3 regions of the Brevibacillus sp. NRS-1366 genome follow, and region 3 is predicted to be linked to each of the others. Evidence: riboswitches for the same ligand, from Rfam matches in the RefSeq annotation. Region 3 holds a riboswitch; each other region holds the start of a gene.
The links. A riboswitch is a leader RNA that binds a small molecule or an ion and turns the genes downstream of it on or off. The one in region 3 is predicted to bind S-adenosylmethionine.

Region 1 (2,261 bases), on a different contig from region 3:
AGTGCAGAAAAGGAAAGGATTCCTTTAAGTAATTTTTTCATTTTGATAGTCCTCCATATCAAGTATCGTCGCGCCTTATCCTTCCATTTGTTAGGATTCAACGACTTTCTTTTTTTATGCAGCCTGCAACCTTTGATAAACCCCCTACTGTTCCACTCTTTGCCCTTATCTATTCATCAACCACACCCTTCAAAAAGGAAATATTTGTTAAATAAAAAAAGGAAAAGTACCCTTGATTAGAATCGTTCATTCTAAACAAGAGCACTTTTCCTCGTAAACAAAGAGAAGCGACACCCGTTTTGCCAAAAGCTCATGGTCTTCCCTTAAGATAGATCAAAAGAGAAAATCCAAATTGCTTTGGTCAGGTATTCAGTTCTGATTCCACTAAAATAACATTCGTAATCGCAAGCTGTGTAGCAGCGTCGTAATCTCTCAAGACAGCTTCAATGTTCAGACCCATTTCCTCTTCCAATCGTTCCCGAAGCTTTCTCTTATATAGAAGCGACATTCGGAAGTCGACCTCGAGCTTGAGGGCTGGGGCCTCACCCTCCAACGCAGCAGAGCGTGGAGAACGGCGATGCTTGGCATAGAAGGTAATCATCTGATTCTCAATCGTTACTCTCAGTAAAGTCGTTCCAAACCCGAACAACTCTTTCGCTATCTCATTATAAATCGCAGACAGCTTTTTTCTGAATTCATTCGTATCCAATAGTGTCATGACATCACCTGTGAGAGCATATATCAGGTTTGTTTTTTCCCATTATACATATGATCTCGTCCTCAATCAAGTTATCATTCGTATTTTGACCAATTTAATCATTTTCACTGAAGTTAATTATTTTCTAAAAACATTTGACAGGTTTAAAAACGCGGGATATAATCCAACTATCCTAATCAGGATTTATATTTTTCAACTGAATAAAGCGTTCTCTTATAAAGAGAGGTGGAGGGACTGGCCCTATGATACCTCGGCAACCTATCTAAATAGATATGGTGCCAATTCCAGCGGAAAACATTCCGGAAGATAAGAGAGGTATCCTACAACTGTTTAATAATGACGGTTTAACCTCTTCTATTCTCGGAAGAGGTTTTTATTTTTTCCTTTCGTTTTCACTTTTCAAAATAGATATAAACATTATGGAATGGGGAGAAATTCAAATGAAAAAAACAGGTTTATTACTCACTACACTGCTGCTTGCTGCCTCGCTGGTTACCGCTTGCGGAGGTAAACAGGAAGCCGCCCAGACGCCAGCTTCTGGCGCTGCTGAGCAAACAAGCGTCAAGGTAGGCGTTACTGGCGGTCCACACGAAGAAATTTTGAACAAAGTAAAAGAAGTCGCAAAAACACAAGGTCTCGATGTGGAAGTTGTCGTCTTCAACGACTACGTGCAGCCTAATCAAGCTCTTGATAAAGGCAACCTGGACATAAACAGCTTTCAAACGATCCCTTTCCTGGACAAGTTTAATCAAGATCACAAAACCAATCTGACGATTATCGGAAAAACCGTGACTTACCCAATGGGTCTCTACTCCACTAAGCATAAGAAAGTAGAAGAGATTCCAGACGGCGGCGTTGTCGGTATCCAAAACGATCCATCCAACCGCGCACGCGCCCTGCAGCTCTATCAGGCGGCAGGATTGATCAAACTCAAAGATGGCGCAGGCGACAATGCGACTCCATTGGACATCGTAGAAAATCCGAAGAACCTGAAATTCAAAGAGCTCGAAGCAGCATTCCTGGCGCGTTCCCTGAACAACGTAGAAGCAGCGAGCATCAACACCAACTTTGCGATGGAAGCAGGCTACTCCCCTAAAAAGGATGCCATTTTTGCAGAAACATCTGATTCTCCCTATGTAAATGTTCTCGTTGCAAATGACAAAAACAAAGATAATCCTGCTTACAAAAAGCTTGTTGATATTTACCGCTCGGAAGAAGTAAAAAAATTCATCGAAGAACGCTTTGAAGGTTCTGTGCTCCCATCCTGGTAAAAAAACCCATATCGAGGCCTGTTCGCCGAGGAGCGACCGACATTCTCGAACAGCAAGGAGACGCCAGAAAATGATACAGCTAACCGATATCCACAAGTCGTATAACGTTGGAAGCAAGCAGGTCGAAGCGTTAAAGGGCGTATCCCTGAACGTGGAGAAAGGCCAGATTTACGGGGTAATCGGCTTTAGCGGAGCGGGGAAAAGCACCCTGCTTCGCACCATCAATCTGCTGGAAAAACCGACTAGCGGCACTGTGATTGTAAATGGTCAGA
Region 2 (2,261 bases), 160 kb from region 3:
TTCTAGAAACATGGCAACCTTGTGCATGCGTTCATTCAGTTCCCGGACTTCGTGAAGCTCTCGTAACATCTGATCAATTTGTGCAAGAATGCGATCTGTAGGTGACATTCGTCCAACCTCCTTTTCAGTTTCGGGCTTCGCTTTCCTACCAGTTTAAGGAAAAGGCACGCTAGAATCAAGGGACCAAGGTGTCAAGGTAACGTTTGCCTATCACCCTGACAGGGGGGTACAATAGACATACCAAACTTTACAAGGAGGAATCGGAATGGCTGAAACAGTTTCCCAATCACTCTCTGAAGAATTATTTGCTCTCTTGCAAAAGGAGCGTTTTGTAACGTTGGGTACCATTGATCACGAGTCGGGCGCACCGTCACTTAGCTCCTTATCGTGGACCTTTGCCCCTAACGTAGAGTCCATTCGATTCGCTGTAGACAATCGTTCCCGCATCTTGGCAAATATCGCAAAAGACCCACAGGTGGTGCTTCATCTGATCGGAGCCGGCTCCTCTTTTGCCATCAACGGCAAGGCTGTTTTGCAAGCGGAGAGGATGGAAGGCGTCCCGCTCAAGCTGGCCATGGTGGAAGTAACGATAGAAACGGTTCGTGACATTATGTTTTATGGTTCCCGTATTTCTGTAGAACCTCAATACGAAAAAACGTACGATAAAAATGCGGCTGCGAAGCTGGACAATCAAGTCATGACTGCTCTTAAAAACGCAAATTAAGCTTGTTTGTGATCTGTGGAAAATCTTGTTGACAAAAAAGCAGCCTATCCGTTAGTATTAAGCAATCAAATTGAATAGCAATCTTCTTATCCAGAGCGGCGGAGGGACTGGCCCGATGATGCCCGGCAACCAATCACCTGTAATTTATACAGGGAGATAATGGTGCTAATTCCTGCAGAGTTTACAAACTCTGAAAGATGAGAAGGTCTTGCTTACGGAAACGTAATCAAAGCCTTCTTTCAGAGGAAAGGGGCTTTTTTTCATGCCCCTCGTACACCATTGGAGGGAGAGAGATCATATGCATTTGGAAACCAAATTAGTTCAGGCAGGCGTAGGAAAAGATGAAAAGACGGGGGCAGTCAGCTTCCCAGTCTATTATGCCACCGCTTATCGCCATCCCGCTTTGGGACAGAGCACAGGGTACGATTACTCGCGAACCGCAAACCCAACAAGGTCAATTCTAGAGGAGACCATCGCTTGCGCAGAATCAGGAGACGCAGGATTTGCTTGTGCGTCTGGAATGGCAGCAGTTCATACGGTGATGGGATTGTTTTCCCAAAACGACCACTTGATAGTCTCTCTGGATTTGTATGGAGGAACGTACAGGTTGTTTGAGCAAGTTCTGTCACGCTACGGCCAGACATTCACTTATATTGATTTGCGTGACCGACATAAATTGGAGGAAGCGATCCGTCCGGAAACGAAAGCGATCTTTGTCGAAACACCCACGAATCCGCTTATGCAGATTACAGATATCAGAGAAGTGGCTCAGTTGGCAAAGCGCCATCAACTCTTGACGATTGTAGACAATACTTTCATGACCCCTTATTGTCAACGCCCGTTGGAGCTCGGAGCGGATATCGTACTGCACAGTGCAACCAAATACTTGGGTGGACACAATGATGTTCTCGCAGGCTTAATTGTCACAAAAGGGGAAGAGTTGTCTGAAAAGGTAAGGTTTTTGCACAATTCGATCGGAGCTGTGCTAGGACCTCAAGATAGCTGGTTGCTTGTTCGTGGCATGAAGACACTTGCTCTGCGTATGGACAGACATCAATCCAATGCTTTTGCAGTAGCCAGCAAGCTGCGCGAGCATCCTGCCGTGGCAGAGGTCTTTTATCCAGGCCTGGCGGATCATGAAGGCTATGATGTGCAAAAAGGACAATCAAGCGGGTTTAGCGGGATGGTATCCTTTCGGGTCAGATCGTCTGAGCAGGTGGGGCTGTTTTTGCAAAGCTTGCGCATCGTATCCTTTGCAGAGAGTTTGGGCGGTGTAGAGTCGTTGTGTACATATCCTGCGACACAGACACATGCTGACATCCCGCAAGAGATACGGGAGTATGTCGGAGTATGCGATCGGTTATTGCGCTTGTCCGTAGGTATTGAGCACCCCGATGATCTACTCGCAGATCTTTGCCAAGCTTTGGACGCAAGCCTTGTAGTAGGGGGGACTGTGCGATGAACTTTGCAACCAAAGTATTACACGGTACATCTTGTTTTGATCCAGTGACTGGGGCATCGTCCGTACCTATTTATC
Region 3 (2,261 bases):
CCTTCCAAATAACACAGCGAACGCTGGCTCGCCTCTGGCTGCGCTGCCAAATGCGAAGCCGTATTTTCTCTCCAGACCGGATGAGGCGTGAATGGCTGGGTCAACAAATAAGCCAAATCCTCCACAACCGCGCTGGCTGTTGGAAGCTCTCCTGCCCCTCTACCTGTAAACAACAGATCTCCTACGATATTACCCGATAGCTGGACAGCATTGAAAGCGTCCTGGATTTGTGCCAATGGGTGACCAAGAGGCAGCATTGTAGGCTGAACGGAAAGACGAATGCCTTCATCGGTTTGATACGCTTGGGCGATCAGCTTAATCCGGTAGCCTAGCTCACTAGCAATACGGATATGTCCGGCTGAGAGATCTGAGATCCCTTTTCGCACCACATCTGCCAAAGGGAGAGATTCTCCATAGACCAGTTGTGCCAGGATATACAGTTTATACATCGCATCGAAGCCCTCTACATCAGAACGAGGGTCTGCTTCGGCATAACCCAGCTCCTGCGCCTGCTTCAGCACTTCTTGGTAGGAGAGCTGCTCGGCTTCCATCTTGGTCAAAATGAAGTTGGTCGTCCCGTTAAGAATTCCGCGTACACCGCTGATGTCATTGGTTCTAAGGAACTGACGGAGTACACTTAAAATGGGAATACCTCCCGCTACGCTTGCTTCATAGGCCAAGTGCACTTGGTGCTGGTTAGCCAGTTCAACCAACTCTGTTCCTCTTTTCGCCAGCAGTTCCTTGTTTGCCGTTACCACATGGCATCCTTTTTCAATCAACGCACGGACATAATCATAGGTAGGATCAACTCCCCCCATCACTTCCACTACAATATCTACATCGCTTTTTAATACGTCTTCAAAGTTTGTTGTCAATATGGATGGTTCTACGTGAACCGCGCGTTCTTTTTCAGAATCTCGTACCAACGCTTTTACGATTTCGATTCGTTTGCCCAAACGGAGTGACAGCTTCTCCTGCTGGGAGCGAATCGTTTTAATTACCCCTCCGCCTACTGTTCCCAATCCCAACAATCCCACTCTTACTACGCCTACGCTCATCCTGACCACCCCATACTCAAATTGAAAAACAAAAAAGCCATCTTCGCTAAGAAGAAGGCTTTGGGCATCGCTGCTCCCCTTCTCCTTATCTCCCAGGACGCTTTTGTCCTGCAGGAATTGGCACCTTGTCACATACTGCGTGACGGTTGCCGGGCTTCATCGGGCCAGTCCCTCCACCTCTCTGGATAAAGAAAAATATGAATTTTTGTACTTCGGAGAATTAGAAAACCTGGCTGCGCCATGCCTTTTGGCAGAGCCGCGGTTGCACTTATACTGGATAAGAATTTTATAAATTCTTATCTGTATTAAAAAAACCTTCTTCACTTAAGAAGAAGGTTCGCATTCACTTATACGAGACACCCGCTTCTTATCTGCCGAGATGCACGATCTCGCAGGAATTGGCACCTTGTCACATGTCGTGACGGTTGCCGGGCTTCATAGGGCCAGACCCTCCACCTCTCTGGATAAGAATAATGTATTCTGTTGAGCTTTATTCTAAGAAATTCCATACCATCCGTCAACAAAATTCTTTCTTTTCAATAAAGACATTTTGTTGAACGCAAGCAAACGCATGGTGATAAGAGAAAAGTGTCCGGTTTGCGGGGCGTGCGCGCAGATTTGGCCGGGAGTGCTCAGCATCTTTTCAAAAGAATGTTCTACTCGGAAAACAGGCATTCTACTTCCTCCTTGCTGCAGCATGCACAATACAGCTGATGCCCGTCACTCTCCTTTAGAAGGATCCTTTCTTCCACATACCCGCACCCTTGACAAATGAACAGCTCAAACATGGCTTGACCTCCCGATCCGTTCCGGCTTGTCTTGTCAGTATTTCCTTTTCAATTATTTCTAGCCCAACACAAAACAGGCACTTCTCACGATCGAATCGAACGTTAGAAATGCCTGTTTTTCACTTATGCAGCTGCGTTTCACTTTTCTGCGATTATTCTGCCCGACCATGGATGGTTTTGGGAGAAACGAACTGTTTTTCGTGTTCAAGCAGCCACTCTTTTCTCCATAACCCACCCGCGTAGCCGGTTAAACTGCCGTTCGCTCCCACAATTCGATGACAGGGAACTACGATACTCAAGCGGTTTTTCCCATTCGCATTCCCGACTGCCCGTACTGCCTTTTCATTGCCGATCGTTTTGGCGAGGAAGGAATACGAGGCTGTCTGTCCAAATGGTATCGTTGTTAGCGTATGCC

Region 1: it holds a riboswitch for S-adenosylmethionine, as region 3 does, so the genes downstream of both, ACIFQN_RS06335 (MetQ/NlpA family ABC transporter substrate-binding protein) here and ACIFQN_RS19885 (homoserine dehydrogenase) in region 3, are expected to answer to the same signal.
Region 2: it holds a riboswitch for S-adenosylmethionine, as region 3 does, so the genes downstream of both, ACIFQN_RS20630 (aminotransferase class I/II-fold pyridoxal phosphate-dependent enzyme) here and ACIFQN_RS19885 (homoserine dehydrogenase) in region 3, are expected to answer to the same signal.

Annotation. Positions count from the first base shown of each region.
Region 1 is NZ_JBITPN010000011.1:161,551-163,811, forward strand. Features, by position in the region: gene ACIFQN_RS06325 (ABC transporter substrate-binding protein) at 1-41, opposite strand, end outside; gene ACIFQN_RS06330 (DUF2294 domain-containing protein) at 362-718, opposite strand; SAM riboswitch class I at 929-1,031, shown strand; gene ACIFQN_RS06335 (MetQ/NlpA family ABC transporter substrate-binding protein) at 1,159-1,989, shown strand; gene ACIFQN_RS06340 (methionine ABC transporter ATP-binding protein) at 2,060-2,261, shown strand, end outside.
Region 2 is NZ_JBITPN010000022.1:795,937-798,197, reverse strand. Features, by position in the region: gene ACIFQN_RS20640 (DUF5665 domain-containing protein) at 1-108, opposite strand, end outside; gene ACIFQN_RS20635 (pyridoxamine 5'-phosphate oxidase family protein) at 266-724, shown strand; SAM riboswitch class I at 808-928, shown strand; gene ACIFQN_RS20630 (aminotransferase class I/II-fold pyridoxal phosphate-dependent enzyme) at 1,023-2,186, shown strand; gene ACIFQN_RS20625 (aminotransferase class I/II-fold pyridoxal phosphate-dependent enzyme) at 2,183-2,261, shown strand, end outside.
Region 3 is NZ_JBITPN010000022.1:640,540-642,800, forward strand. Features, by position in the region: gene ACIFQN_RS19885 (homoserine dehydrogenase) at 1-1,058, opposite strand, end outside; SAM riboswitch class I at 1,141-1,250, opposite strand; SAM riboswitch class I at 1,423-1,529, opposite strand; gene ACIFQN_RS19890 (methylated-DNA--[protein]-cysteine S-methyltransferase) at 1,999-2,261, opposite strand, start outside.